Linked DNA regions of Filimonas lacunae. The protein of the gene in region 1 interacts with the protein of each later gene in a pairwise test. Links are inferred from orthologs where the notes say so. Each region holds a gene or a part of one and is shown on either strand. Other genes may lie near its edges.

Region 1 (7,793 bases):
TTCACATTACATTCACAAACATTAAATTTCTTCCTCTATCGAATAAACCTCTACTCAGGCACAATTTTTATATTATTAATTAATGTTAGCCCGGTCGTATAAACCCCAAAAACGCCCGTTATGAGAAGGTTTCATCATTATACCGACATTCAACTGATCCATTCATTTCACAATGGTGATGTTCGCGCGCTGGAAGCGCTAATAATCCGTTATAAAGATAAACTGTTCAGTTCTATTTTGTTCCTGGTAAAGGACAAATACCTGGCAGAAGATCTTTTTCAGGAGGCATTTATCCGCATCATTGATACGCTGAAGCAAAATCGCTACAATGAGGAAGGTAAATTCTTACCCTGGGCCATCCGGATTGCACACAACCTGTGCGTAGATCACTTCCGTAAGTTAAAACGCCTTCCCACTATTGTGGATAGCGATAATAACGACATATTCGAGTGGTTACAGGTGGCAGACGATACGCCCGAGCAGAAAATGATACGCCAGCAAAGCCATGCCCGCGTGCATAACATGCTACAGGAACTGCCCGAAGAGCAACGGGAAGTGATTGTATTGCGTCACTTTGGCGATCTCAGCTTTAAAGAGATTGCAGAAGCCACCAATTGTAGTATTAACACTGCTTTAGGGCGCATGCGCTACGGGTTAATTAATCTGCGCCGTATGATGACCGAAAAGCAGATTGCTTTGTAAACTTCCAGATACACATTCCCCTCCTATACCTTATTTAGCCGCCTTCCCCTAAAGGAAGGCGGCTTTTTGTTACCCATTGTACTCAGCCTTAACCATTCATGTATAATAGCTTACACCAATCTATCAAACACTGTAACTTTTGAACAAATAGAAAACAATCCATGTCCTCCATTGTAAGCATATCCGGAATAAGCAAAAACTACGGCCCCATACAGGCGCTGGACCAGGTATCTTTTGATATCCCCCAAAGCAGTGTATTTGGCATACTTGGTCCCAACGGTAGCGGAAAAACCACCCTGCTGGGCATATTAATGAATGTATTAAAAAGCAATGCCGGCAGCTTCACCTTTAAGGGGCAGCCTTTTAATGCGGTTATGCGCAAACAAATAGGCACCTTGCTGGAAACACCCAACTTTTATCATTATCTATCAGCCGAACGCAACCTGCGTATTGCCGCAGAAATAAAGGGAAGAGGTTTTGACGATATTGATGTGGTACTGAAAAAAGTAAACCTGTACGAACGCAGGCAAAGCAAGTTCAGCACTTTTTCACTGGGTATGAAGCAACGCCTGGCCATCGCTTCTTCACTGTTGGGCAATCCCGAGGTGCTGGTGCTGGACGAACCTACCAATGGATTAGACCCTGTAGGTATTGCCGAAATACGCTCGCTGATTACCCAATTGGCCGCTGAAGGCAAAACCATTATTATGGCCAGTCATTTATTGGACGAAGTGGAAAAGGTGTGTACCCATGTAGCCATATTAAAAAAGGGCAAACTGCTGCTTTCGGGTAATGTAAATGAAGTGTTTGCAGGGGAAGATATTATTGAAGTAAGCGCTGCCGACATTACCGCACTCATTGCAGCAGCCAACAGCCTGCCTGGTATTGGCAAAATAGTAACATTACCAACAAGTATACAGTTATTGTATCCTACCGGCACCGCCAACCTGGCTGCCATTAACCAGCATTGCTTTAATAATGGTGTGGTGTTAAGCCAGCTGCAACTGAAAAAGAAAAGCCTGGAAAGCAACTTCTTTGAATTAACCAATTAACCCACCCCCTCAACTAAACAATATGATACTGAAATTATTAAAGATAGAATGGCTGAAACTAAAGAACTACAAAACCTTCTGGGTTTTAGTGGGTTTGCTATTGTTATGTATTATAGGCATCAACTACATTTATTTCCAGGTAATTCATAGCAACTCTAAAGCAACAGTCTTAATGGGTATGGCTGGCTCTCCTTTCCAGTTTCCGGAAATCTGGCACACTGTGGCATTAATAGCCAGTTACCTGCTCTTCCTGCCTTCGTTGATAGTGATCATTAGCACCACTAATGAATTTAACTTTAAAACCCACCGTCAAAACGTAATCGATGGTTTAAGCCGTACAGAGTTTATATACGGAAAAATGTTATTAATACTGGTACTGTCTGTTGCTTTTACCATAGTGCTGTTTTTAACAGGTGTAGTGTTTGGCCTTAGCGAGGCATACAGTTATTTTTCTATGGAAAACAGCTCGCAACTATACTACTCCTTTATACAATGTATTAGCTATACCAGCCTTGCTTTGTTATTAAGCTTATTGCTAAAGCGCTCCGGGCTTACTATTGCGCTGTTTTTCACCTATGTGTTTTTAATAGAGAATATACTGGTGTTGCTGATTAACAGATTTGCTACCGGTGATCCACTGGAGGGACCGGGTTACTACTTAACACTGGACCCGACAGATAAACTGGTGCCTATTCAAATGTTTCAGAAGGCTTTGCAGAAAAACTTTCTACCTCCTGTAGCCAACTTATTAATAGCAGCTCATTGCTATATTATCCTATACTTTGTGCTTATTAAACGAAAATTTGAAACTGCTGATTTATAATCAGCAGTTTTTTTATACTATCTGTTTAAGCAGAAGCAGCTTCTGCCTGTAATTGCTCTATGGCTGCATCTGCCGAAGGATACAGGAAATGAAAACCGGTTTCTTTAATATGGGCAGCACTCACAGTAGCGCTTTTCAGCACTTCCACGCTCATTTCCCCTATCACAATCTTTAACACAAAAGCGGGTACATGAATAGGGATGAAAGGCTTGGGCTTGCGGTGATTGGCTATTAACAAAGTAATGGCTTTATTGGTGAGTGGTGCTGGCGCCACCGCATTATATACGCCTTCTACCTGGGCGTTTTCCAATGCAAACAAATACATGCGACACAGATCATCAATATGTATCCAGCTTACCACCTGCTCTCCTCCACCCATAATAGTGGCTATGTTGGCCATTTGTAACGGCTTCTTTATCTCTAACAAAAATCCTCCCTGGTTGCTCAATGCCAGGCCGGTTCGTAAAATTACCAATCTTTTACCCAGCGCTTTAAAAGGCTGTACAGACTCTTCCCACAAACGGCAGGTTTCTCCTAAAAAATCAGCACTGGCCGAATCTGACTCTACAAAAGGCACTGGTTGTTTGCGTTTCTCTTTGGCATCTGGCCCATACCAACCTATACCGGATGCACTTACTACTGTTTGCAAACGGGTATTATGTTGTTGTACAGCCTTCAACAGCAACTCACCGCTTTTTACGCGACTGCTTACTATCGCTTCTTTTCGTTGTTTGCTCCAGCGTTTATCGGCTACTCCTTCACCCGCCAGATGAATTAAAAAATCAGCTGCCGCAACTGCATCCTTATCTATCACCCCTTTCTCTACATCCCAATGCTTATAGGTTACAGAAGGCTTGGCCGGACGTGCATCGGGGTTACGGGTTAACACTATAACCTCGTAGCCTTTCTGCACCAGCAGCTTTGTAAGCCTGCTGCCCACCAAACCGGTTCCCCCGGTAATAAGCACTGTAGACATAAATAAATTTTAGAATCAATGAATAACTGGTTACATATGTAATATAACAAAAAATCCCTCCCGGCAAAACGGGAGGGACACAACAACTAAAAACACTATAAAATGTCAGAGATGCCTATGAACCAGGCCGGGTATTAATCCGGCTTCTTGCCATCCAGGAACGTATTCAGGGAGGAGATTCGCCCTTCATTGTTCTCATCAGGCTTAACTGTATACTTGCTGTAGAAATTTTCTACAGAAGTCATGGTATTACCAAACAAATCCATGTTTCTCCTGATATAGGCAGGCACTGTTTCAAACTCGTTATTCGGATCGTTGGTGTTCATGTTGAAAGACAACTTGCGCAGCTTCTGAATACGTTCAGCAGCACGACGCTTTTGTTCTTCTTCATCATCCTGGATATCGAATGTGCTAATAGAAGGCCCTTCATACGCTGGTGGCGCATTGTCTTTTATTACCAGTTCAAAACCTGCATTTTCTTCCTCTTTAGGCTCTGGCTGTACCGGAGGTTGCTGAGGATTGAATGTAGGACGTGGCTGTTGTACAAACGGCTGTGGCACAGGTTGCTGCGCACCGCCTTGTACACCCCTGTTCTCAGGATATACTCTTTCTACATACTGCATAGCAGGTTCGGTAGGCTTAGGCTCTGGCTGAGCAGGCTTTACCTCTCCTGTTATATCTGTAGATAATTCAAAACGGAAAACACCATTGGCATCCACCTTACCAACAGGCATGGTGTAGGGATCTTCCTGGCGTGGCTCGGGACGGGGCGCTACGTTAGCGCTTCCATCTACCAGCTTAGGTGCCATCGGATCTTCAAACACTACTGGTTGCTGCTGTACAGGCTGTTGCCTTTTATCTTCTTCTACACCCAGTGTCATTACTATTTTCTCGTTCGGATTGTTTACCGCACGTGGAACAGCAACATCTTCTTCTCTGGGAGCAGCAAAAGGATCTTTATGTTCAAAGCCAGTAGCTATAAGTGTAATGCCTATTTTTCTGTCCAGGGTATTATCATAGCCCATACCTACAATTACGTCGGTATGTTCACCCGCCTGCATGCGCAGGTGGTTGTTGATAATTTCCAGTTCGTCCATAGTGCATTCGTGTTCCCCTTCGGCGCTGTTAATGTTAATCAATATCCATTTTGCTCCACGGATATCGTTATCATTCAACAACGGAGAGTTCAACGCATGCTCAATGGCAGTCTGTGCCCTGTCTTCTCCTTCTACAAAGGCACTACCCAGGATAGCCACACCACCATTTTTCATTACAGTGCATACATCCGCAAAGTCCACAATAATGTGACCGCGGCTGTTGATGATGTCTGTAATACATTTGGCAGCGGTAGCCAACACATTATCGGCCTTACCAAAAGCTTCCTTCATTTTCAGGTTGCCATACTGCATACGCAGTTTATCATTACTGATAACCAGTAAAGTGTCTACGTAAGGCTCTAACTGTTTAATGCCCAGTTCAGCCTGCTGATGACGGCGCGGCCCTTCAAATCCAAATGGCAGGGTAACAATACCAACGGTAAGAATGCCCAGCTCGCGGCATATTTTGGCAATGATAGGCGCGCCACCGGTACCGGTGCCACCGCCCATGCCTGCACAAATAAATGCCATTTTGGTATTTACTTCCAGTATGCGCTTAATCTCTTCCAGCGATTCTTCAGTAGCCTGCTTGCCCACTTCGGGGTTGGCGCCAGCTCCTAAGCCCTGCGTTAAATGCGGGCCTAACTGAATTTTATTAGGTATATCACTTTGCTCCAACGCTTTGGCATCGGTGTTACAAATGATAAAATCCACCCCCTCAATGTTCTGCGCAAACATGTAGTTTACCGCATTACTTCCGCCGCCTCCTACACCAAGAACCTTGATGATAGATGACTTTTGCTTTGGCAAATCAAAGTGTATCATGGTCCGGAATTTTATGTTTGGTTAGTAAGTAAGTATTTTGTTTCATTGTTATTATCTTATCTCCTGATCACCCTCTTCTTTAAACAAGTCTATAATACCGTCCTTAAACTTATCCCAGAAGCTATTCAATCCCTTCCTTTTTCTCATATCTATTGTTTCAACTGGCGCTGCCACCTGTGCAGTTGCTACGGTTTCTGCAACCTCTTCTTTTTTCAGGCTTTCAGGCACCACCACTTTTTTAAAGCGGTTGTCGAACTCTTTACGCTGATGCTCGTAATCGCTGAAACCTTTTAATATTAAACCTATACAGGTAGAATACATCGGCTTTTTCAGCTCATCAATATGATTAGCGGCCAGATGCTCGTTAGGTAAACCTATGCGGGCATTTAAACCAGTAACATATTCTGTTAACTGTATCAGGTGCTTTAATTGCGAACCACCACCGGTAAGGATAACGCCACCATTCAGTGTTCTGTTGTCCAAACCCACCTGTTTTAAATGATATGTAACAAAATCCAGTATCTCGCTCATCCTTGCCTGGATAATGTTTGCCAGATTTTTTACACTGATCTCTTTAGCAGGCATGCCTTTTAAACCAGGTATGGTAATAAAGGCATTGGTTTTAGCCGCATCGGCTAATGCACTACCAAACTGAACCTTCATGGCTTCGGCCTGGCTTTTCAGCACACCTAATCCCATGCGTATATCGTTGGTAATGTTTTCTCCACCAAAAGGTATAACAGCAGTATGCTTTAATATACCTTCATAAAACACTGCCAGATCGGAAGTACCACCTCCAATGTCCAGTATGGCTACACCCGCTTCCATATCCACTTCGCTCATTACAGCAGAAGCAGAAGCCAGCGGTTGCAATACCAGGTCTTTGGTTTTTAAACCGCTTCTTTCTACAGAACGGTTAATGTTGCGTATCGCATTTCTGTCACCTGTAATGATGTGAAAATTCGCACCCACTTTCACACCGTTGTAACCTACAGGATCTTTAATGTTCTGAAAATTGTCAACATGAAAATCCTGTGGAATCACCTCAATGATCTGATCACCTGCAGGAATAAAAGTCTTCTTCTGATTATCAATCAGCTGCTCAATTTCCCAACGCTCAATTTCAGTGTCCGAGTCCTGCCTTACAATGTCGCCACGTGTTTGCAAACTCTTGATATGGTGCCCTGCAATACCTACATACACCTCGTTAATTTCCAAATCCGGGTTGCTTTCATAGCAGTTTAGCAAAGCCTGTTGTATGGCTTTAATCGTCTGGTCAATATTAAGCACCTGGCCGTGTTGTACGCCACTGCTATTGGCGCGGCCAAAGCCTAGTATTTCCAGTTTCCCATACTCGTTTTTGCGTCCGGCAATGGCAGCAATTTTCGTTGTGCCAATGTCAAGACCCACGATGATGGGTGCTTCGTTTGGGTTCATAGATACGTGTTTTAGTTGTTCGTTGTTGTTGTTGTTATTGTTCAATCTCCCTTTGTTACGTTCCTAATGTCTTCTTTGCATCACTGCTCTTGGCTTTGGTGCCGCTGCTGCCGGCCTTGCCGGCCTGTTACCTGCAGCTGCCGTAGTATCCCTTCTGTTGCCATTAGCCGTTGCTGCCTGCACTGCCGCACTGCCACCCGATAAACCGGTTGCCTGTGCTATGCTGTTGTTTAGCTGCTGTATAGCCCTGGCACTGTCAGGCACACCTGCACTTACACCTCTGCGCGTTGCCACTACCTGCCCTGCGTACTGCACATCAATTTTCTCGTACTTCTCAAATCCTGCCTTTGCCCACACCTGCTTATAAAAACTATACAACCGGTCAAGTTTGTCGTCAAGATTTTCTGCACTGCCTAACTCAATCACCTGGTTCCCTAACTGGGGGATGATCTGGTAAGTACGCTGTGGCGTAATATCTACCTGTGCCACCAGGTCGGTCCAGAATGAATCCCTTCCAATGGTCTGCGCTATCTTCTTCACCTCCTGCAATACAATACTGTCTGTAGCAGACAGCTTTGCTTTTTCGCCGGGAAAAGAAGTAAACACCGGAACCCTTGCTGTTAACCTGTCGCTCAAAGGCAACCGGGTACCTGAACTGTCGATATAAAAAGAACTTCCTTCTATGGTAAAAACCCTTGCCAACGGCTCACGCTCTTCTATCTTCACCTGCAACACCCGGTTATTATCAAAGAACAGCTCCGCGTTTTTTATCCATACATCCTTTTCTACCCTTGCTTCCAGCCTGCGCAGCATTACACTGTTCACCGGCACTCCCTTTTCTGCTCCGTTCTTTGCCAGCAAAGCCAGCAAATGTTTTTCAT
Region 2 (7,713 bases), 1.3 Mb from region 1 along the record:
GAATCCAGCTTTTACTACCGTTAATATTTTTACCCAGCACAAAGGTGAGCAGCATCAGAAATATACCAAACACATATAGCAGGTTGGCAAAGGCCGTATAGAGTTTGCTATCACTTAATAGTATAAACGTAGCCACCACTACACACAACCCCGCAAACCATATTTGTTTGCTATAATTGGTTTTACCGGTAAACAAAGAAGATAACCAGCTTACCCCACTTCTGTACTCCACCATAAAAATGCAAAGTATGCCAATACTTACCAGCACAGCATACAATAGCACTATCCACCAGTCAATACCCTTCGATATATTAATACCGTTATTGTTGCTCATTTATTTACGGTTATTCTTTTTACTTTTTTTGTCCTCAGTTGCCACAGCAGGCTCGCTTTTTTTAGCTGCATCCTTTTCCTTCTCTTTCTTTCCCGTCTCGGTTTCCACAGCAGGCTTTTTGTCCTCTCCACTGCCTTCAAAAGCAGCAGCCGTAGTTTCTTCTACTTCAGCCGCTTTGGCAATGCTCGCAGCTTCTTTTGCCTTGTACCAGTTTTTAATAGCTCCCGGCACCAGATCTGCATTCGAAATTCGTTCCACTTCTGATAAACGGTCTTTAGCAATGGTATCATTCAGGTATTTCTCCATCATAAAACCTGCTATCGGACCAGCCCAGGTGCTACCATAGCCAGCATTTTCTACCACCACAGCCACCGCAATACGCGGATTTTCTTTAGGTGCAAAGCATACAAAAATAGAATGGTTAGCACCATGCGGGTTTTGAGCGGTACCGGTTTTTGCACAATAATTTACACCAGGTACTTTAATAGCGGCAGCTGTTCCATATACAGTCACGTCTTCCATCCCCAGATGCACCGCTTCATACACTTCATCACTGATATTGGTAACCTTGTGCTTAACCCGGTACTTTTTAATTAATTGTTCATCCTTCTCTGTTTCATTTTCAATACTGTCAACCAGATGAGGTGTAAAGTAATAGCCTTTGTTCGCAATGATACAACTCATGTTAGCCAATTGCAGTGGCGTAGCCAGCATTCTGTCCTGCCCTATTCCCAAGGTAAGAATATTACAGCTGTTCCAGCGCGACGTTAAAAAGTCGCGGTTATAGCGGGAAGTGTCAGGAATATTTCCACCGTCTTCACTCGGTAAATCAACCCCAAGCTTCACACCTAACCCAAAGCTGTTCATATACTCTTTCCATTTCAGGTAGCCTTCTTGTGCGTTATGCATGCCGGGGTTGTCAATAGCCAGGCGAAACACCTGTGAAAAATAACTATTACAGGAAGCGGCCAGCGCTCTGCGCAGGTTATCCGCATGCCCGCCACCCGAGTGTTCACATTTTACAGGTTTGCCACAGGATATATAAGCGCCACCACAGTTATAACCATAATCAGGAGTAATCAAATGTTCGTCCAGTGCCACCAATGCTCCCAGAGGTTTAAAAGTGGAGCCGGGCGGATATTGTCCCTTAATAGCCCTGTTTAATAAAGGCCGTGCAGTATCCAGCAAAAGACGGCCAAAGTTTTTACGGCGCAAAGCCCCGGTAAGCAGGTTGGGATCGAAAGAAGGACCGGAAGCCATAGTTAAAATGCCCCCGGTTTTTACGTTGATGGCAACCACACTGCCTATTTTATTTTTCAGCAGCTTCTCGGCAAGTTCCTGCATTTCCACATCCAGTGAGGTGTACAGACTACGTCCTGCAATAGCAGAACTATCAAAACGGCCGTTTTCAAAAGCTCCCTGGATACGGCTTTTGTTGTCGCGGATAAAATATTTAATACCCCGCTGGCCCATCAGCACTTTTTCATACACTCTTTCCAAACCTGATAAACCGGCAAAGTCGCCCATTTCGTACCCTTCGCCTGTATGCCTTTTTAAAAAGCTGGTATCCACTTCTCCAATATAGCCCAGCAGGTTTGCTGCCACACTATGAGGGTAACTGCGCACGGGCCGTTCCTGCAACACAAAGCCGTTGAAGCGGTACATATCTTCATTTAACCGCGCAAATAGCTCGGGAGTAAGCACCGGTTCAAATATGCTGGGTTTGTAAGAGGTGTTTTTAATAATAGCAGCCAGGATGCGCTTTTTAAATTCGGAAGTATCAATGCCCAGAATGCGGCAAAAAGCAGCGGTGTCTGTTCCCTTTATTTCACCGGGCGTAACCATCAGGTCGTACATGATGGTGTTTTCCAGGATGGGTTTTCGCTTGCGGTCGTAAATAATGCCACGATCGGGATACACTACTTTACGATAGCGGGCATTGTTAATGGCATCCTGCTCATATTCATCAGAAATAAGCTGCAGGTGCAAAAGCTGACCTATAATAACAAGAAATACTACGATAAATATTACCTGAACGACCCGGTTACGGGACTGGTTATATACCGACATTGGATAATAGAATAATTAAGGGATTTGAGAGAATACACAAAAATATTCATTTACCATGCAGTACAAAAAGTATTATGCAGCATTTGTGCGATAACGCGATTTGCGATAAAAAAGTACCTCTGTTACAAAAATCATCAGCAGGCTGATAGCAGTGGTGGCCGCTACTTTACCTACAAAAAACAGGAAATTTCCAAACTGAAGCCATTCTATCAGAATAAGGTAAGCATGGTGTATAAAGGTGAGGAGTACTACATATACGCTATAAGGAGCAAAGCCTATGCTGGCTATTCCAGGTTCGCCATAAGACAATTCTGTTTTCTCCTGTGGCATTAATACGTTCAGCAAAAACGGACGCAGGTAAGCAATTAGCACACAGGGAGCCGCATGCAAACCGGGTGTGCCGGATAAGTAATCCATACACAAACCGAACAGAAACGACAGCAACATTAACCCCACCCTGGGTGTATTAAAGGGCAGCCATAATATATACAGGAAATACAAATAAGGTTTTACAAACTGATGCAAAGGTGGCACCTTGTCTAACACAAGTGACTGAACCAGCAAGAACAGGATAAAGCGGATAATATTTTTTACAAGTGTACTCATCGCTCTTATTTAGTAGTTTGAGCCTCCAGTGCCCTTTGTTCCTGCCATTGTTCGTTTTGTATCAGGTATGCGTATTGCAGATTGAAGAAGTTTGTAGCGGTTTTTATTCTTAGTGTGTAAAAGTTACTGGCCTGCTCTGCCTGTACCTGGTCAATAGTACCAATTACCAGTCCGGGAGGATAGTTACCCGATAAATTACTGGTTAAAACTGTATCTCCTTTTAACACCTTGGCACTTTTAGGAATATTGCGCAAAGTGATAAAGCGTGGATCTGCACCGTCCCAGTCTACCGCACCCGTGTACAGTTCTTTTTTCAGCATAGCACTTACTTTACTGTTACGGTTCAATAAACTCATTACCCGGCAGTAGTTACCACTTACCATTACCACTTTACCCACAATTCCATCCGGGCCGGTTACAGCCATATCCTTTACTACACCCTGGTTGCTGCCACGTTGTAGTGTTAAATAGTTGTTTTCCTCTGCAAAAGAGTTGTTTACTACTTTGGCCGGTAACCAGGTAAACATGCGTACCCGGCCTACCGTATCTCTGAAAGTAGTGTCCAACTGGTGTAGTACGCTGGTTTCGGGGCCAATATAATTACTGGCCAGCATATTACGCAGCCGGGCATTTTCTTCTGCCAGCTGTTTGTTGGTTTCCTTTAAATGAAAGAAGTACTCCACTTTATTGTACTGGTTATCTACCCTGCCGGTTACTTCCAGCGCAGAGTTAGCAAAAACAGCCTCGTAGGTTTTATTGTACTTCACCAGTATAGCTATGCAAATGCCCTGGAGTACAAAAAATACTACCAATATAAAAAAGCGCCTGATAAACAGTATGATGTTGCGCATGCGGCAAACGGGGTTATCTCATGATAAACGGAAAACGCTGATAGTTTTTCAAAGCAATTCCGGTACCACGTACCACGCTTTTTAATGGATCGTCAGCAATATGTACCGGTAACTTAATTTTCTGGCTTAAACGTTTGTCTAATCCTCTTAATAAAGCACCACCACCTGTTAAGTATAAACCACGACGGTAAATATCGGCAGCCAGTTCGGGCGGCGTTGTTTCCAGCGCCTTCAGAATAGCTTCTTCTATTTTAAAGATGCTTTTATCCAGTGCTTCTGCTACTTCCTGGTAGCTTACCATAATTTGTTTAGGAATACCGGTTACCAGGTCACGACCGTTTACGGGTAAATCGTCCGGAGCATTCTCCAGGTCTTTCATTGCCGCACCAATCTGAATTTTGATTTGTTCGGCTGTTCTTTCACCGATCAGTAAGCTATGGTAACGACGCAGCGCTTCCATAATGTCTGAAGTAAATTCATCCCCCGCAATACGAATGCTCTGGTCACACACGATACCTGCAAGCGCAATAACCGTAATACCGGTAGTACCACCACCAATATCAATAATCATGTTACCTACGGGTTCTTCCACATCTATACCAATACCCAGGGCAGCTGCCATAGGCTCGTGTATCAGATATACTTCTTTAGCTCCGGCCTGCTCTGCGCTATCACGCACTGCACGCTTTTCTACTTCGGTAATGCTGGAAGGAATACATATCATCATGCGCCAGCTGGGCGGAAATAAGGGTTTTTTAGGATAGATCATTTTGATCATCTCCCGTATCATCAGCTCGGCCGCGTTAAAGTCGGCAATTACACCGTCTTTTAAAGGGCGAACCGTACGGATACTCTCATGGGTCTTTTCGTGCATCATCAAAGCCTTCTTCCCTACTGCCAGCACTTCTTTCGGATTATTCCGGTTAAGCGCTACAATAGAAGGCTCATTTACCACAATCTCTTCATTATGTATGATCAGGGTATTAGCAGTCCCCAAATCCATAGCAATCTCTTGCGTAAAAAAGTTAAACATTCCCATTGCTCAAAAGTGTTCCGTGTGTGATTAATGCCTGCAAAATTGATTGAAATAAACGAACACAGAAAATATTATTCCATTTTAGCATTTCCTTCTACCTTTTTTCTAAACCTTTCAAACCACTCTTTGGTTCCAGGGTCGAAAAACGGCAATGCTGTTTCGGGATATTTGTGTTCTACTGACTCCATCAGCTCTGCTGCCACTGCGTTTTTATTTTGCTGTGATGCAATGCTGACGGCTGTTGTATAAGTAAACCTGTAGTTATTCAATACCTGGATATTATCCCTGTTGTTCAAATACCCCCTTGAAGTAGCAGACAAGTACCTTAGTTTCTTAAGTCTTGAAATTAGTACAGAAATATTTATTTCTGTTGTATCTGTTGATAGTTTATTCGTAAGCCCCTGTACCCTCAGATATTTTTCCAGAAACAGAGACATGGTGTTAGGCACATCACCCGGAAAATTCACTTCTTTAGTAAAGGCATTTTGCTGTAGCACGTCCAGCAGAATTCTATCAGAACGCAATAAATACTTCTTACCGTAGCTAGGCCACAATTTCCAGCTGATGCCCGTATCCGCAATATTACTGTTGTTGTTGCGAATGTTTACCTGTTTTACATCCCAGCGCATAATGTCCAGCTTTTCCAGATCGGCAGGCGAATAGGATGTTGGAATCAGCCTTCTTTTCACTAGCCAACGGGGATACCAGCGTGTGTTTAGCAGGTTTATATCCACACAAATAACATCGGTACGGTATTTTTCTACCGTTTGCAGGTAGTACAGGTAATACAGGTACAAATCGCCATTGGTAAATAAGTAAGCGCCTTTGCCACATTCTTCCAGCACCTGTCTGAAATAGGTAAGTACCGTGCGGTCAATTCCGCCCCGCGTGGCAGCCTGTTCCAGGCTCCAAACGGCTGAATCATTTTTATTATCATAAGCGTACCGGATGGCCTGTGAACCCCATACCGTTAAAATTTTGGTATGCGGATCTAACAGCATCAGTTCACCTGTATAAACGTCATTGCTAAGTGTAACAGCTTTTTCGAAAGCTTCGCTGGCCTTGGTGGTTAGCCCTACCTGCACTTTAATCATGCCTTCCCCTTCCTGCGAGTTCAGTTTGTCAATAGCGTACCCGTAAAAATACCAGGCTTCTGCGCTGTTGGCATTTTTAGATATAGCTGATTCCAGCAAACGTCCCGCCCTGTTGTAATCGGGCAGTTCATCGTCGCCGTTTCTTTTCATCTCTTCCTTGGCTTTATCCAGGTCGCGCTTAAAATCGCCTTCCTGTGCAAAAACAGAGAATCCAAAAAGACAAGCAATAACCAGGTAAGCTGTTTTCATCATATTACACAAATATAAATACCTGGCAGGTTACAAAGTGAGCTTCAACCCTTTGTTAAGGGGCATGCTTTTTTTCTTATTCCTGCCTTTTTCATTATTCAAATTCGTAACCAATATCCCTGCGAAAGAACATTCCTTCAAATTGTACCTGCTCCAGTGCTTTGCGCGACTGGTTAGCAGCCTGTACAATGCTATCGCTATAAGAACTTACTGCCAGTACGCGGCCGCCATTGGTAACCACTCCTTCAGCAGTTTGTTTGGTGCCTGCATGGAAGATAATGGTATTGGCTGGTAATTTATCGTTGGCTATTACAATAAGCTTGCCTTTTTCGTAATCGCCGGGGTAGCCGCCGCTAACAGCCACTACAGTACTGCAACTGCGGGCATCCGCCTCAATGTTAATATTATGCAAAGTATGGTTATGCGCCGCCAGCAACAGTTCTACCAGGTCGTTTTTTAAACGGGGCAGCACCACTTCTGTTTCCGGATCGCCCATACGGCTGTTGTACTCTATCACAAAAGGCTCACCATTCGTATTCATTAAACCAAAGAAAATAAAGCCGGTGTAGTCAATGTTTTCTTTATGCAGGCCCTGCACAGTGGGTTTAATAATGCGCTCTTCTACTTTTTGCATAAAAGCAGCATCCATAAACGGCACCGGACTTACACAGCCCATACCACCGGTGTTTAAACCAGTATCGCCTTCGCCAATACGCTTGTAATCTTTGGCGTGGCCTATTATTTTATAGTCAGCACCGTCTGTTACCACAAACACACTTACTTCTATCCCCTGTAAAAACTCTTCCACTACCACTTTGGCCGACGCTTCGCCAAACTGCTTGTGCACAATCATTTCGTCAAAAGTAGCCAGCGCTTCTTCGTGTGTGGTGGCAATTACCACGCCTTTACCGGCAGCCAGGCCATCTGCCTTTAATACCACAGGTAAAGAGTGTTGTTTCAGATATGCTTTACCTTCTTCCAGGTTATCAGCAGTAAATTCAGCATACGCCGCTGTAGGAACGTTGTGGCGTTGCATAAACTTTTTGGAAAAAGCTTTGCTGCCTTCCAGCTGCGCGCCTTCGGCCGATGGGCCAAATACTTTAATATGTTGTAAAGCCGGGTCTTTTTTAAAGAAATCGTATATGCCTTTTACCAACGGCTCTTCAGGACCAACTACCACCAGCGCTATATTATTATCCAGGCAAAATTGCTTTTGCGCTTCAAAATCGTTCACGCCAATATTTACATTGGTGCCGTGTTCTGATGTGCCGGCGTTACCCGGTGCAATAAATAATTGACCACATAGTGTGCTTTGCTGCAATTTCCAGGCAAACGCATGTTCCCTGCCCCCGGAGCCTATAATCAGGATATTCATATACGTAAAATTGAAACTGCGGCGAAAGTATCATTTAAATGCCGGTCGAAAGCAGGAATTATAAGTTGTAGTTGCTTTTTCTCGTTTTTCTCTCCCTT

The links.
Region 2: the proteins of ftsA (region 1) and FLA_RS25635 interact in binary tests that used the Escherichia coli proteins (3 or more experiments, as listed by UniProt). The link is inferred for Filimonas lacunae from one-to-one orthologs.

What each region holds. Positions count from the first base shown.
Region 1 is NZ_AP017422.1:7,781,458-7,789,250, reverse strand. Bases 4,720-7,711 are described here. They hold ftsA (cell division protein FtsA), read right to left. Parts: upstream 6,913-7,711; coding sequence 5,527-6,912; downstream 4,720-5,526. Other genes in these bases: FLA_RS30920 (cell division protein FtsQ/DivIB), read right to left, coding at 6,976-7,711; ftsZ (cell division protein FtsZ), read right to left, coding at 4,720-5,475. In the rest of the region: FLA_RS30950 (RNA polymerase sigma factor), read left to right, coding at 121-702; FLA_RS30945 (ABC transporter ATP-binding protein), read left to right, coding at 864-1,754; FLA_RS30940 (ABC transporter permease), read left to right, coding at 1,777-2,577; FLA_RS30935 (TIGR01777 family oxidoreductase), read right to left, coding at 2,603-3,553; more of ftsZ, read right to left, coding at 3,688-4,719; more of FLA_RS30920, read right to left, coding at 7,712-7,793. UniProt on the Escherichia coli protein: Essential cell division protein that assists in the assembly of the Z ring. May serve as the principal membrane anchor for the Z ring.
Region 2 is NZ_AP017422.1:6,522,366-6,530,078, forward strand. Bases 2,888-5,799 are described here. They hold FLA_RS25635 (rod shape-determining protein), read right to left. Parts: upstream 4,901-5,799; coding sequence 3,875-4,900; downstream 2,888-3,874. Other genes in these bases: FLA_RS25625 (rod shape-determining protein MreD), read right to left, coding at 2,888-3,010; mreC (rod shape-determining protein MreC), read right to left, coding at 3,016-3,861; FLA_RS25640 (hypothetical protein), read right to left, coding at 4,969-5,799. In the rest of the region: rod shape-determining protein RodA, read right to left, coding at 1-334; mrdA (penicillin-binding protein 2), read right to left, coding at 335-2,404; more of FLA_RS25625, read right to left, coding at 2,477-2,887; more of FLA_RS25640, read right to left, coding at 5,800-6,243; purD (phosphoribosylamine--glycine ligase), read right to left, coding at 6,335-7,615; FLA_RS31275 (hypothetical protein), read right to left, coding at 7,646-7,713. UniProt on the Escherichia coli protein: Forms membrane-associated dynamic filaments that are essential for cell shape determination. Acts by regulating cell wall synthesis and cell elongation, and thus cell shape.